3 regions of the Synergistes jonesii genome follow, and region 1 is predicted to be linked to each of the others. Evidence: riboswitches for the same ligand, from Rfam matches in the RefSeq annotation. Region 1 holds a riboswitch; each other region holds the start of a gene.

Region 1 (5,062 bases):
CGCTTACCGACGCGGAAAAGATTCGCGCGCGATACGGCGGCAGCATGCCGCTCTACGGATGGGATACCGTGACGGTGCCGGGCGCGCCGGCCGCCTGGGCGGCGCTCTCGGCGAAGTTTGGCAGGCTGCCGCTGACGGAGACGATAGAGCCCGCGATAGAATGCGCGGAAAACGGTTTTCCCGTCTCTCCGACCGCGGCGCTGCTGTGGAAGAGGCGCATCGCCCTTATGAAGAAAGAGCTGCGCGGGGAAAAATTTTCTCATCTATTCGAGGCCTTCACTAACGACGGCGAGGCTCCGAAGGCCGGAGAGATATGGCGCTGCCGCGATCAGGCGCGGACGCTCGAAAAAATAGCCGCGACGGACGCCGAAGCGTTTTACCGCGGAGAGCTCGCCGAGAGGATAGACAAATTTTCACGGGAGAGCGGCGGCGCCCTCCGCGCCGACGACCTCGCCGCCTACGCGCCGGAATGGGTCGAACCGATATCGGTGAATTACAACGGCTGCGACGTCTGGGAGATGCCGCCAAACGGGCAGGGGATCACGGCGCTTATGGCGCTGAACGTTTTGAAAAGGCTGCGGCTCGGAGAGCGCGACTGCACGCGGAGCTATCATCTGCAGATAGAGGCGCTCAAGCTCGCCTTCGCGGAATCTCTCGCCGAGGTCGCGGACAGCAGCTTCATGCGCAAAAAAGTATCGGAGATGCTCTCAGAGGAATTCGCTGCGCGTCAGGCGGCGCGCGTCGACGAGAAGAGAGCCGGGCTCTTCACATCCAAAGGCGGCGCGTCCGGCGGCACGGTCTACCTCGCGACGGCGGATGGAGAGGGCAATATGGTCTCCATGATTCAAAGCAACTACATCGGCTTCGGCTCGGGGCTCTGCGTCCCCGGTACCGGCATCGCGCTGCACGGTCGCGGGAATAATTTTTCTTTAGACGCCGAGCACCCGAACTGCATCGCGCCGCGCAAAAAGCCCTATCACACGATAATCCCAGGCTTCATAACAAAGGGTGGCCGCGCCGTCGGCCCCTTCGGTGTGATGGGGGCGTTCATGCAGCCGCAGGGACACGTGCAGCTGATCGCTAACATGACGGACTTCGCGCTGAACCCCCAGGAAGCCCTCGACGCTCCGCGCTTCCAGTGGCTCTCGGGGAAAAAAGTCGCGCTCGAACAGGGCGTGCCCAACCATATACTCAAGGAGCTTGCCGATATGGGGCACGAGGTCAGGGTCGACGCCGACGGTACGTCGTACGGCCGCGGTCAGGCGATAATCCGCAGCGAGGGCGGCGCGCTCGCCGGAGCGACCGAGCCGAGGGCCGACGGATACGTCGCAGTTTTTTGAAATTTCGCAAAATGTTTTGCGCCGAAATAAATTGTTGACGAAATGGCGCAACTTAGCGTATGATTAACATAAATAAAAATATTGCTGCAGAAAACGGGAATCGGGTGAAAATCCTGAACGGCCCCGCCACTGTAAGCCGCGACGAGATCGCATTATGCCACTGGAATTTTCGGGAAGGCGCGATGGAGGATGAACGGCAAGCCAGGATACCATTCTGCACAAAGTTGCGGCAATTCCTGCGCGGGCGGGGGTTGCTCAGTGCGTTTGCAGCAACTTGATCGCAGCAACTGTTAAGACCGCCCGCGGGCGGTCTTTTTTTATGCCCGCGCAACTTTTAGGGAAGGGAAGCATTCGGATGAACGAAACAGAGGTGAAGACGAGCGGATTCCCGCCGGTCTCTTTCGAAGAGTTCGCGCCGCCCAGCAAGGAGGAATGGCAGGGCGAAGCGGTAACGGCCCTTAAGGGCGCGCCTTTCGAAAAACGCATGTACACCCGCACCTACGAAGGCATCACGCTGGAGCCGATCTACACGCGCGACGATCTCGAAAAGCTGCCGGGAGTCGACGGCCTGCCGGGCGAGGCGCCGTTTCTGCGCGGCACAAAGAGCGAGGGCTATATGGCGTCTCCCTGGGAGATAGCTCAGGGCTCGGCGAACGTTCTGCCGCGCGAAGCCAACGAAGCGGTGAAGCACGAGCTCAAGAAGGGCGCTACCGTGCTGAGTTTTGAGCTCGACAAATGTACGAGGCTCGGGCTCGACCCAGATAAGGATCTCTTCAAAGGAGATTACCGCGGGCTTTCGCTCTCGACGCTGAAAGACGCCGACGAAATGCTCGACGGACTCGACTTCACGAAGACTCCGCTGCAAATATACGCCGGAGCCTCGGCGGTCCCGCTGCTCGCGCTTACTGCGGCGCGCTCGCGCGCGCACGGAGAGAGAGAAAGGTTTAAAAGGGCGGCCGGCTGCATCGGCGCAGACCCGCTCGGGGAGCTTGCCGAGAACGGCGCTCTGCCGCTGCCGATCGACGAGCTCTACGACGAAATGGCCCTTGCGGCCAAATGGACGGAGAAGAACGCTCCTCAGCTGAAGACGCTGCTCGTTCGCGGCGACGCTTACCACAACGGCGGCGCTTCGGCGACGCAGGAGACGGGCTACGCGATGAGCGCGGCTATAGCTTACATCAGAGCGATGCAGCTCCGCGGCATAGAGCCCGAAAAGAGCATTCCGCAGATAAAATTCAGCTTCTCGCTCGGCACGAACTTCTTCATGGAGGTAGCGCGCCTGCGCGCTGCGAGGACGGTATGGGCGCAGGTAATCGAAGCGTTCGGCGTCGACGTGGAAAAGTACGGAAAGATCGACATCTTCGCCCGCACTTCGCGCTTTACGCCGACAGTCTACGACCCCTACGTCAACATCCTGCGCTCGACGACGCAGGCGTTTTCCGGCGCGGTCGGCGGAGTCGACGCGATGCAGGTGACCTGCTTCGACGACGCCGTGCGCCCAGGAGGCGAGATTTCGCAACGCGTAGCGAGAAACATTCAGATAATGCTCCAGACGGAGTTCGACATGCTTCAGCCGATAGACCCCTCCGGCGGTTCGTGGTACATCGAGCGCCTCACCTCTCAGTGCGCGAACGCTATACTCTCCGTGATACAGAAGGTCGAGAGCTACGGCGGCATGTACAGCGCGCTCAAAGCGGGCGGCGTGCAGGAGGATATAGAAAAAACTCTGAAGGAGCGCATGAAAAATCTCGCGACCCGCAAGGACCGCGCGGTCGGTACGAATATGTATCCGAACACGCTGGAGAAACCCCTGGAAATTTCTTCGCCGAGAGGGGAGGCCCTCTACGAAGAAAGGTCTAAGGCCGTAGCGGAGTTCCGCGAGATGGCCGACGGGAAACACGCGGCGGAATGCCTCAAAAAAATCATGCGGACGCTTGACGACGGCGACGAAGGCTTTGTCGACGCGGTGATAGACGCATACATGGCGGGAGCCACGCTCGGCGACGTGAGAAAAACCCTCGACGACGGCTTCTGCGGCAGCGAAAGCGCCAAAGCGATAGGCGTCCACCGCTGGACCGAAGAATTCGAGGCGCTGCGCAAGAGGACCGAAGAATTCATGGAGAGCACAGGCAAAAGCATCCGCATATTCCTCGCGAACATGGGGCCTATCCCACAGCATAAAGCGCGCGCCGACTTCAGCACAGGCTTCATGGAAGTCGCGCACTTCGAAGTTCTGAAAAACAACGGCTTCCCGACGCCGGAAGAGGCGGCGAAGGCGGCCATAGAATCCGGAGCCGACGTCGCCGTGATATGCTCCAGCGACGACACTTATCCCGAGCTCGTCCCGTCGGTCGCGCGCGGCATAAAGAAAGCCGTGCCGAGCATGCGCGTCCTTCTTGCGGGAGCGCCGGCGCCGGAATTCAAAGATTCATACGTAGAGGCTGGAGTCGATGATTTCATACACGTCAGGGCCAACTGTTACGAAATATTAAAGTCGATACAGGAGAGCGCGATAAACGCCGCGGAGCCCTGCAGAGGGGAGGAATCAAAATGCCGTTCGTAAATCCTGACCTCACAAAGCTGAAGCTGAATATGGAGCCGAGGCACAGGCTCAGCTTCGAAGAATGGAAGCGCAGCGTGGAAGAAGAGACGGGAAAGCCTTTCGAAAGCCTGATGCACCGCACGATGGAACAGATAGACGTCGAACCGCTTTACACGGAGGCGGATTACGAGGGCATGAGCCACCTCAGCTACATGGCGGGGCTGCCGCCCTTCCTGCGCGGGCCGTACCCTACGATGTATGTCACGCGTCCGTGGACGGTGCGTCAGTACGCGGGCTTCTCGACGGCCGAGGAGAGCAACGCCTTTTACAGGCGCAACCTTGCGGCCGGGCAGAAGGGGCTTTCGATAGCCTTCGACCTTGCGACGCACAGAGGCTACGACTCGGATCACCCGCGCGTGGTGGGCGACGTCGGAAAGGCGGGCGTCGCGGTCGATTCGATTCTCGACATGGAAATACTCTTCTCCGGCATTCCTTTAGGCCAGATGTCGGTCTCAATGACGATGAACGGCGCGGTCCTTCCTGTGCTCGCCTTCTATATCGTAGCGGCGGAGGAGCAGGGAGTCGACAAATCCATCCTCTCGGGCACGATTCAGAACGACATCCTTAAAGAGTTCATGGTGCGCAACACCTATATCTATCCGCCGGCGCCCTCGATGAGGATAATCGGCGACATATTCGCGTATACGTCGCGCAACATGCCGAAGTTCAACAGCATAAGCATTTCCGGCTACCATATGCAGGAAGCGGGAGCGACGGCGGACATAGAGCTCGGCTACACGCTCGCCGACGGCCTTGAATACATACGCACGGGACAGGCCGCGGGGCTCGGCGTCGACGACTTTGCGCCGCGCCTATCCTTCTTCTGGGCGATAGGCAAAAACTACTTCATGGAAGTCGCCAAGATGCGCGCCGGGCGCATGCTCTGGGCCAAGATAGTCAAGCAGTTCGGCCCTAAAAAGGCCAAGTCGATGGCGCTGCGCACGCATTCGCAGACCTCAGGCTGGAGCCTCACAGCGCAGGACCCCTTCAACAACGTCGCGCGCACCTGCATCGAAGCTATGGCCGCGGCGCTGGGGCATACGCAGTCGCTGCACACCAACGCACTCGACGAAGCGATAGCCCTGCCCACCGACTTCTCGGCGCGCATAGCGCGCAACAC
Region 2 (5,062 bases), on a different contig from region 1:
GCTGCCGTGAGGCGCCGGCGCTACGGCCCCCCTTTTACGAGCCTACGGGGTTGCGCGACCGGCGCCGCTTGGCCGCGATGTTTTGACAAACGGCGGCGAAGCGGTTATATTATTAGTTAGCTTAGACTAACTAAAAGAAACGCTTTTACCGAAGGGGGTAATAAGATGGAGGAAAAAACGGAACGGCCGTCGCCTGACTACGGCAATTGGGTGCCCAAGCGCCTGCTCGGCCTCTGCGCGGCGGTCTTTTTTATCTCAGCCGCGCTGCTCGCCGCCAGCTTCCTGCCGTGCGTGCGGACGTCTGCCGCGCTACGCGCGGCGCTTTGGGCATTGCGCGCCGTTTTGGCGGCGCTCTGCTGCCTTGCGGCTATTTCTTTCAAGATTCTGTACCGAGCCCACAGGGATTTTTCTTATAGCGGCGGGCGCCTGTCGGACAAAATACTTGACTACGTGGTCGAAAACCTGCGCTGGGACGGGCGCGGCAAAATCCTGGATATCGGCTGCGGCGGCGGAGCCTTAGCGGTAAAGATCGCCAAGCGCTTCCCCGAGGCGGAGGTCACTGGGCTCGACTATTGGGGCTTGAAATGGGATTATTGTAAGGAACAGTGCGAGAAAAACGCCGCTATCGAAGGAGTCGGCGAGCGGATAAAGTTTATCCGTGGAGACGCGGCCGAACTGCCCTTCAAGGACGGAGAATTCGACGCGGCGGTCAGCAACTTCGTATTCCACGAGGTTGGAAGCCAGCCTGATAAAAAGCTGCTCGTAAAAGAGGCGCTGCGCGTCGTCAAGCCGGGCGGCGGCTTTGTCTTCCACGACCTCTTTTACCGCGCCGGCACATACGGGAGCACGTCGGCGCTGGAGGCGTATCTGCTGGAGCTGGGCGCCGCCGACATCCGTATGAAAAAGACGGCCGGCGAAATCGACATGCCGGAATACCTGCGCGGCAAAATTTTCCTTGCGACCGGCGGCATGATCTACGGGACGAAGTGACCGGCGAAAGGCGGTGGTATAAAACGGCGCAATGCCGCGAAGCGGATGCCGGCCGGGCGGAAGAGCGTGCCCGCAAAGGATATATAAAAAGGGTATCAATTCCAATGCGCAGGTTTGGAATACGGCGTGTCTCCTACGGTAAAAGGATCGCTGAACCGGGCGTCAGATAAGGCTTTCTGCTTTATTCTGATGTATTTGAAGCTATGTTCCTTGCAGAAATCCATAAGCGTTTTTGCTTGGGCGTTTATCGGCAGAACGACCCGTATTCTCAGAGACGGGGATATTTCCCTTGCGGTTTCAAGAGCGGGGCGCAGGTCGTTATCTCCGGAGAGAAGATAGATCGATTCATACGTCTGCATGGCTGCGGCCTTGACTATGTTGACGGCGATATTGACGTCGGTCATTTTTTCTTCGTGAGATGTAAATTTCTTCTTACAGAATTCTTCGCGCCCGCTGCGGCAGGGCTTGTTGCATTTGACCATGCTGGTACGGTCTTTTTTAAGGAATTTTCCTAAAACGACCTTGCAGCCGACGCTTTCATTCATGAGGACATAAACCTGGTGCCTCTTCTTGCGGTCGGGGTTCCAATCCGTATAGGCCGTGAAGTAGTAAACGTCGGCAAGTTCTTCATTTGGAAGGAGGATGAGTTTTGAAAAACGCCACAGATCGAGCCATTTATATTTGCGAAAGTCTTTTCTTGTGTCAAGCGAATGATAAAGGTTGAAGCCGTCGATGAAAAAGGCCGCTTTTCTCAAAGGAAATCACTCCTAAAAAAAGACCCCGCGTCCGCACTCCAATTCGAAGCCGAGACCGACCGGGGGGCTGTGGGCTATTCGCCACAGGGCTTATTGTATGGATAAATATATCATGGATACTGGTATAAAACAATATTTTTAGTGTTTATTCATAATTTTCAGTAAATAAAGACTGACATAGACTGACATCGCAAAAAGAGTTCCTCAGAATTAAAGAAGGTACGCTGCCAAAATGGTGTTAAAAGACGTCGCTCTGTGTTCCAATGTGCTCGAAGAATATTATCCTGTTTCGATTTTGTAAACCAGAATCCAGCCGGGGGCGATATGACATCCCCCCTTCCTCGCTTCGATATCGCGACGCCTTTTCCGGGCGGACTTCGACTCTTTGTTGAATTGGCTGGAGATCGAACGTCAAAAGCGCGCGTAACGGCGGTCGACGGAAAGACGATACACGGCGTCGGCGAATAAGTAGAAACAGAGCGATGGAAACCCGTTTGGTTTTTCCCGTCAAAAAAATGATTTGACAAAGCCGTCGGCAGGTGGTAGTTTAGCATTGATGTGTAATATAGCATCTTAATAAAGACATATCCGCGGAGTTAGGGAATCCGGTGAGAAGCCGGAACGGCCCCTGCCACCGTAATCGGCAAGCGGAGAGCGCGTACGTCGCCTCCGCAGACCGAGCCGCATTCAGCCACTGTCGAAAGATGGGAAGGCGCGGCCCGGGGAACCGAGAGTCGGGAAACCTGCCGCGCGATATACGGGCTTCAAGCGCGCAGAGGGCGCAGACAGCGGCTGACCGGCGAATAAAGACTGTGTAATTCTACGCGGGAGACGGCGTTTGCACCTCTCCCGCGTAATTTTTATATGTTCGGAGGTCGTCGCTTTGCAGAAGAAAATGTATCTCGTACTTTTGCTCCTTTTATCGTTCGCCCCGCTAACGGCGCCGCCGCCCCGCATATGCGCCGCGGAGGAGCCGGTGCGGCTGCCAGAGGAGCGGGTCACGGCGGACTCCGAAGAAGAGGACAAGCTGCTCCTCTCGCCCGGCACCGTCTCCGTCATCAAGCCCCAGGAGATGAAGGGGGAGCAGAAAAACCTTCCCGAACTTCTCAAGCAGGTCCCGGGGCTGCACGTGATAGAGCTCAAGGGGCGCGGCGCCTATACTACCGTCTCCGTGCGCGGCAGCACGCCGTCGCAGGTGGCCGTATACGTCGACGGCGTACTGATGAACCTGGGCAGCGAGGCGGCCGTCGACCTCTCCACGATCCCCGTGGAAAACGTCGAGCGTATCGAAGTCTACCGCGGCTACATCCCGGCGCGCTTCGGCGGCGCGTCGATGGGCGGCGTAATCAACATCATAACGAAAAAGCCCGACGACAGGGGCGGCGGCACGCTGCTTGCAGGCGGCGGCTCCTACGGCCGCTTTCTCGCAAACGCCGCCTACAGCACGAAATTGGGGGACGGCGCGCTCTTCGTCGGCGTAACGCGCGACCAGGCGAGGGGAGACTTCACATACCTCAACACCCGTAACGAATACGACCAGAACGACGACTACGAGGTCAAACGCAAAAACAACTCCTACCAGAACAGCGACGCGCTCGTCAAATGGCAGAACGAAAACTGGACCATAGAAGGTGCGTGGAAGCGCAACGACCGCGACCTGCCTCTGCCGGTGATGGGCATAGAGAGCGACAGATACTGGGAGCCGACCGCCGTGCAGGTCACAGACCAGTGGAACTTTGCGGCGACGCACCGCCGCAAGATAGGAGAGCTCGACCTCGGCGTCCGCCTCGAATACCTGCGTCAGGAGAAAAAATACGACGACCCTAAAGACGGCGACAACCAGTTCGGACTGCCCGGCTCGTCGTATAAACACAACAGATACGAGACTGACCGCTACGGCGTCGCGATAGACGGCTCCCTGCCGGCGGGGGACAGCCACCTCTTGGAATTCCTCTGGAACTGGTACGACGAAACGCTCCGCACCAAGGGCGACGTCATAAACTACTTCGCCGGAATTGAAAAACATACGCGCTACGCCTGGAACGGGCAGGTACAGGACACGATAAGCATAGGCGCCAAAGATAAATTCTGGCTCACGCCGATAATACGCTGGAACCACGCCGACGGCCGCACCGAATTTTCCGGCGGGGCGGCGCTCAACTACAAATTCGACGAACATTGGAGCGCGAAAGTTACATACGGCGGCTACAACCGCGCGCCCAACATGTACGAACTCTACGGCGACGGCGCCTTCGTCATACCTAATCCGCGGCTCGACTGGGAGGAGGGGACGCAGTGGGACGCCGGCGTCACCTGGAAGGGAGACCTGTTCAAAGGCAGAAGCGAAGTCACCCTCACATATTTTGGCAGCCATGTGGACAACCTGATAGAATACTTCGTCGTCAATCCGCGCTACGCACGCTATGAGAACGTGGGCAAAGCGCACATCAAGGGCCTTGAGCTGGAAGGCTCGATAAAATGGGACGACTGGGAAGTCTACGGCTCCGCCACCTGGATGGACGCGGTGAACAAAACTCCCGGAGCCTACGACGGCATGAGGATCCCCAACCGCCCCGAATACGAGGGCTTCCTGCGCGTCGCACGCAACAACCTGCTGAAAAACAAGCGGCTCTCGGCCTTCGCCGAGGCGCGCTACATCGGCAACAACTTCTATGACCGCAACCAGGAGGTCAAACAAGACGACCTGCTCACCTTCGGCGTAGGCCTGTGCTACAGCATAAAAGACGACCTCAAACTCGTCGTCGGCGTGGACGACATATTCGACAAGGGGCCGGACGTCCTCTTCCTCGCCGAGGGCTACGGGCCGGACCGTACAATGTGGTACCCGCTGCAGGGGCGCACCTTCTACGCGTCGCTGATATGGACGTTTTAAAGAAAGGGGCAAAGGAAAATGAAAACCCGCGCACAGAAATTTAAGATACTCTTATCGGCGCTGCTCGTAATTCTGCTCGCGGCGGCGGGCGCCTCCGCCGACCTGCTCTTCACGCGCCAGACCACCTACAGCGACCCGGTCTCGCTCGGCATCATCACGGGCTCGCAAGCCCCCTTCTCGCCGCTGCAGTCCAACATGGGCGGCAACCAGGGCAACGGCATCCGGCCATTCCTCGACGCGGAGGGCAGACTGCGCGTAGCGCTCACATTCTACACAGGCGTCGGTGGCTCCACGCCGGACGTGGTAGACGTCTTCGACCCGGGGCCGAGAAGCGCTTGGACCGTCCCCTCCAACTGGAACAGGCCGCTCAAACAGTTCACCTGCTCGGTGAAAAACATCCGCGCGATGGCCACGATAGGCAACT
Region 3 (5,062 bases), on a different contig from region 1:
CCTTCACGGCGCTCAAATTCATGAAGCAGTACATAGCCGACAATCTGTCCGCCGAGCTCGACCTGCCGGAGGAGATCGAGTGCGGCTACAGCAAGTTCAATGCCGAGTGCATCAAAAAGGATTGCCCGTACTACAAAGAGGAGGGCGAATAGATGAAGAAATCCCTTATCCTTGCCGTTCGGCATAAGCCTCCCTTTCGTTCACAGCGAAGGGTGCCGACCTGGTGATCTACGGCGGCACGATAACCGAGGGAAGCCAGGACGTGACGCTGTCGACCTCGTTCCTGTTGTTGACGATGGCTGAAATGATTGGGGCGTCGAGCGGCCTCGGCTATTTTATAAAGAATTATTTCGACTACGCCAATTATACGAACGTGATAGCGGGTATAATTCTTATCGGCATCGTCGTGAGAGTTTTGAACGTTTTTCTTTCCTTCGCAGAGAGGCGTCTGATAAAGTGGAAGGAATAGCGAAAGCACCGGGCGTCAAAAAATATATTATAGAAAGGCACTGAAGCGGCATGTCCAGAAGAATAGTGATGATGGACGGGGCTGTCGGAACCAGCCTCTGGGAAAAAGCGGAGAAAAAGGTGTCGGTGTGGCACTACAACATCGAAGAGCCGAAGATAGTCGCCGAGCTGCACTCCGAATATCTTGCGGCGGGCTCGCAGATAATCCTCGCCAACACCTTCGCCGCCAACGGCGCGGAGGTGGCTCGCGACAGCTCCTACACGGTCAGGCAGGTCGTGGGCACCGGTGTAAGGATCGCGAAGGAGACGATCAACGGAAAGGCGAAGGTCGGGCTCGCTATCGGACCTCTGACCGGCTTGCTGAAGCCCTTCGGCGAGATCACGGCCGACCGGGCGAAGGAGCTCTTCGAGGAGCAGATCGGCTGCGGAATGGAAGAAGGGCCTGACCTCATTTACATTCAAACCTTCATGGACCTCGAGATGATGAAGATAGCGATTCGCGCCGCGAAGCATTACGACGTGCCCGTGCTCTGCTCGATGAGCTTCATGGGCGGAGTGAACGCCGCCGGCAAAAAGCCGAAAAAGGCTCACACGATGATGGGCAACTCCGTCAAGGATATAGTGGACGCCGCCGTCGAACTCAAGGTGGACGCGATAGGCATCAACTGTTCGATGGGCCCCGTCGACGCGCTGCCGGTGCTCAGGGAGTACAGGGAAACCACCGATCTGCCGCTGGTCTTCAAGCCGAACGCGGGAAAGCCGAAGATGGGCGACGGGCAGGCGGCCGGCGCCGAGTTCGACATCGAAACCTTCGCCGACGACGTGCTGCCCGCGGTGGACGCCGGAGCGACGTACATCGGCGGCTGCTGCGGCTCCAACCCGGCCTACATCAAGCGCCTCGCCGAAAAGGTCAGGGCGAAGCTGGAAGCCGAAGGCTAAAAAATAAAATTTCGCACAGGTACGACGCGCCGCGGTCAAAAACGCGGCGCGCCCTTTTTGCCTGAATAAAACTCCCGGCTAAGCTGGGAGATCCTTTTTTGTCGTCAGACAGGCGCGAAAATTTTTCCGGTGTCCGTGCCTGATAAGTTTTTTAATCGTCCGCCTCCGTGGCGGCGATATTTTTCTCCTCTTCCGGCGCGGCGCACTATAAAATAGTGTATATAAGAGTATAAATATATACTGTAACAGATTATAATGTTAAAATATACTTGAACATTCGCTTGAATGTTAATATAATAATTGAAGTATAGGGTTTTTAAAATAAATATTTCAATTATAGTTTTTTGGGCTTAGAACAGAAGCGGAACGGACAGGGGGCTTGGGCATGTACACCGCGAATGAAGCACAGCTGAAGGCGTTTAAGAAGGAGCACGCTTATCTGAAGACAAAGCTCGACCTTGGGAAGGAGATACTTTGGTTAACAAGATCTGAATGCATCAAGGCGGGGCCGAGCGTCGAGGAAACGCTCGCTATAGTGAAGGACGCGATGACAGCGCACGGGAAGAAAGAGTACGAGATGCCGGCAAAGATAGGAATACATCCCTTCGAGGACGTATTTTTCCATGCGATGCCGGCCTACGTCCCCGGCAAAACGGCCTGCGGTATGAAATGGATAGAGTGCTTCCCACGCAACCCGCGAGAATATGAGCTGCCGCAGACTACGGGGCTGCAGATAATGAACGACGTGATGACGGGCGTGCCGGTCGCCGTTATGGACTGTACGTGGCTGACCGCGATGAGGACCCCGGCCGTCACGGCGCTCGCGGCCGCCGCGCTGCATCCGGATGCAAAGACCTTCGGCATGTTCGGCTGCGGCGTGCAGGGTGTCGGGCACGTCCGCTTCGTCGCGAAGACGCTGAAGAAGCTTGAGCGCATATATATCTACGACAAATATCCGGAGTGCATGGACCGGCTGATGGCGCAGGTGCGCGGCGAGGTCGGCGTGCCGATAGTCAAGGCGAAGAGCGTTGAGGAGGCCGTCAAGAGCTGTGAGGTGCTGAGCTCTGCGACGTTCATCGTGCGCAAGCCGATGGCTATCGCGAAAAAGGAATGGGTACGGAAGGGGCAGACGATTCTGCCGTGCGACCTCAACACTTTCTGGGAACCGTCGATCGCGCTTGAGGCGGACAAGTATATCGTCGACAGCTCCGACGAGCACGAGCTCTTCAATGAAATGGGCTACTTCCCCGACGGGCTGCCGAAAATTTTCTGCGAGACGGGCGAGATGCTTGCCGGACTGAAGGAGGGGCGCGCGAAGCGCGGCGAATTGATAGTCTGCAGCAACATAGGAATTTCCACGAACGACATAGCAATGGGTCAAGCGATTCTTTCGCGCGCCCTCGAAATGGGAATCGGCACGAAGATGAAGCTGTAGCGCGGGTGTCTTTTAAGGGCCGGATTTTTTTGAGCGGCGCGTCCGGCATGGGTGGGTCGGCCCAGTTGTCGTGTACGCCTATTTGTTATCAGGCGGCCGCGCGCCGCCTGATATCTGTTTGCCTGAATAAAACTCCAGGCTAAGCCGGGAGTTCCTTTTGCGCGGCGCTGGCCGAAAAATACTTGAGAAAACCGCTGAAAGCCGCTGAATTATATGTTATGTCGGCGGCATTCTGCTATAATTACGGAAACAATAAAATATTGTCTCTCAGGGGAAGGGAAACCGGTGCGTATTTTCTATGCCGGTGCGGCCCCGCCACTGTAGCTCGGACGAAAGCGAAAGGATGCCACTGGATTTTTCCGGGAAGGCTCGCGATTAGGATGAAGGGAAGCCAGGAAACCTGCCTGTGAGAGCTCAAGGGGGGATCCGTTTGCGCGGGCGAACGTCTTCACAGCAGGCTCGGAGTTTATGGGCCTGCTGCCGGCAGACACGGTAAGGACACGGGGGATCGCTTCCGGGTCTTTTTTTATGGGCTCCGGAACTTTTTCCGGATAGGTTTTGAAAGGACGGTAAAGAATCGTGAAATCATTTGTAATAGCGCTCGTAACGTTTACACTCGTAATGTCAGGCGTCGCCTACGCCGGCGCGCCGAAGGACAAGCCGGACAAAAAGGGCGTCCTGATCGTCGCCTTCGGCACCTCGATGCCGGATGCGAGAAAGGCGATCGACAACCTCGTCAATTCCGCTAAGGCGGCCTTCCCGGGGACGGAGGTGCGCCTCGCCTATACGTCGAACATCATCCGTAATAAGATAGCCAAGGAGCAGAAGGTCAATATCCCGACGCCGACGTCGGCCCTCGCTCAGATGAACGACGAAGGTTTCACCCACGTATACGTGATGCCGACGCATATCATACCCGGGGAAGAGTACGACGACATTTCGGGCGTGGTTAACGGCTTCGCGGCGATAAAGGGAAAGTACGAATTCAGGGAGCTGAAGCTCGCGCGCCCCTATCTCTCGTCAGCCGACGACTGCGACGCGATGGCCGATATCCTTGTAAAGCGCTTCGCGAAGGATCTCGCGAACGCCGGGACGGAGATCGTCCTTATGGGGCACGGCACGCCGCATCACGCGGCAAACGCCATGTACAGCCAGCTTCAGCTCTCGCTCGATAAGAAGGCCCCCGGGCGCTTCACGCTCGGCACAGTAGAAGCGGCGCCGATGATCGAAGACGTCGTCGCGCGCCTCAAACACAACACAGCCGTAAAGTCGCTCGTTATTTCGCCTCTCATGATCGTTGCGGGCGATCACGCTAACAACGACCTCGCCGGCAGGGATGACCCCGAGTCATGGTACAACCAGCTGAAGGGTGCCGGCTACAAGGATATCAAGGCACACTTGGTCGGGCTCGGGGAGGATGAAGGGATAGCGAAGCTCTTCGTAGCAAAGATAAAGGATATGATGAAATAAAAATGACCGACGCCGAAGAGCTTTCGAGGCACAGGGGAAAACTCAGCGGCAAGCGCCTGCGGTTGGCGGCGCTGCTCTGCCTGCTGCTCTTTATCTCCGCGCTTTGGAGGCTCGGCGCGGGCGAATGGGACATACCGGCCGCCCGCGTCGCGGCGCTGTTGAATCCCTTTTTGGACGAAAGCATGGGCGCGTCGCCGGAGGCTCTTGTCGTAAGGAGCATCCGGCTGCCCCGCTTTTTTGCCGCCGTCGGCTGCGGCGGGCTTCTCGCCGCGTCCGGAGCGGTGCTCCAGGGGTTGCTTACTAACGCGCTCGCAGAGCCCTATACGCTCGGGATTGCGGCGGGTGCGGCGTTCGGAGGCGCGCTCGGCTTTTTTCTCGACTCGTATGCGGTGGTGCCGATGGCTTTTTTAGGCGCGATGTCCTCGCTGTGGCTCGTCAGCCTCATAGCCGCGCGCAGCGGAGGAGGCGCGTCCAGCATCGTTCTCGCCGGCGTCGTCATGAACGCGATACTCTCCGCCGGCGTGACGTTCCTCAAGGCGATCGCGGACGACCGCCTCGGAGCGATAGTCCTCTGGCTGATGGGCAGCCTTTCGGGGGCGTCGCCGTCGGCGGCCGTCATAGTCTGGTGCTCGTCTCTTATATTGTTCGTCCCCGCCTTTGTCTGCGCGCGCCAGATCGACGCCTGCTCGCTCTCCGAGGGGCAGGGCGAACTGCTCGGCGTCGAGGAGAAGAAGCTGCGCGCGCTGCTGC

The links. Region 1 has a riboswitch for cobalamin ahead of EH55_RS10250 (methylmalonyl-CoA mutase family protein). Riboswitches for the same ligand answer to the same signal wherever they lie in the genome.
Region 2: it holds a riboswitch for cobalamin, as region 1 does, so the genes downstream of both, EH55_RS06985 (TonB-dependent receptor plug domain-containing protein) here and EH55_RS10250 (methylmalonyl-CoA mutase family protein) in region 1, are expected to answer to the same signal.
Region 3: it holds a riboswitch for cobalamin, as region 1 does, so the genes downstream of both, EH55_RS12365 (sirohydrochlorin cobaltochelatase) here and EH55_RS10250 (methylmalonyl-CoA mutase family protein) in region 1, are expected to answer to the same signal.

Annotation. Positions count from the first base shown of each region.
Region 1 is NZ_JMKI01000038.1:36,508-41,569, forward strand. Features, by position in the region: gene EH55_RS10240 (gamma-glutamyltransferase family protein) at 1-1,340, shown strand, start outside; cobalamin riboswitch at 1,379-1,576, shown strand; gene EH55_RS10250 (methylmalonyl-CoA mutase family protein) at 1,696-3,903, shown strand; gene scpA (methylmalonyl-CoA mutase) at 3,891-5,062, shown strand, end outside.
Region 2 is NZ_JMKI01000031.1:134,749-139,810, forward strand. Features, by position in the region: gene EH55_RS06975 (class I SAM-dependent methyltransferase) at 166-990, shown strand; gene EH55_RS06980 (NYN domain-containing protein) at 1,086-1,745, opposite strand; cobalamin riboswitch at 2,269-2,510, shown strand; gene EH55_RS06985 (TonB-dependent receptor plug domain-containing protein) at 2,629-4,638, shown strand; gene EH55_RS06990 (hypothetical protein) at 4,657-5,062, shown strand, end outside.
Region 3 is NZ_JMKI01000054.1:2,365-7,426, forward strand. Features, by position in the region: gene EH55_RS12345 (DUF5714 domain-containing protein) at 1-152, shown strand, start outside; gene EH55_RS12350 (hypothetical protein) at 224-469, shown strand; gene EH55_RS12355 (homocysteine S-methyltransferase family protein) at 520-1,407, shown strand; gene EH55_RS12360 (ornithine cyclodeaminase family protein) at 1,793-2,842, shown strand; cobalamin riboswitch at 3,051-3,264, shown strand; gene EH55_RS12365 (sirohydrochlorin cobaltochelatase) at 3,422-4,312, shown strand; gene EH55_RS12370 (FecCD family ABC transporter permease) at 4,315-5,062, shown strand, end outside.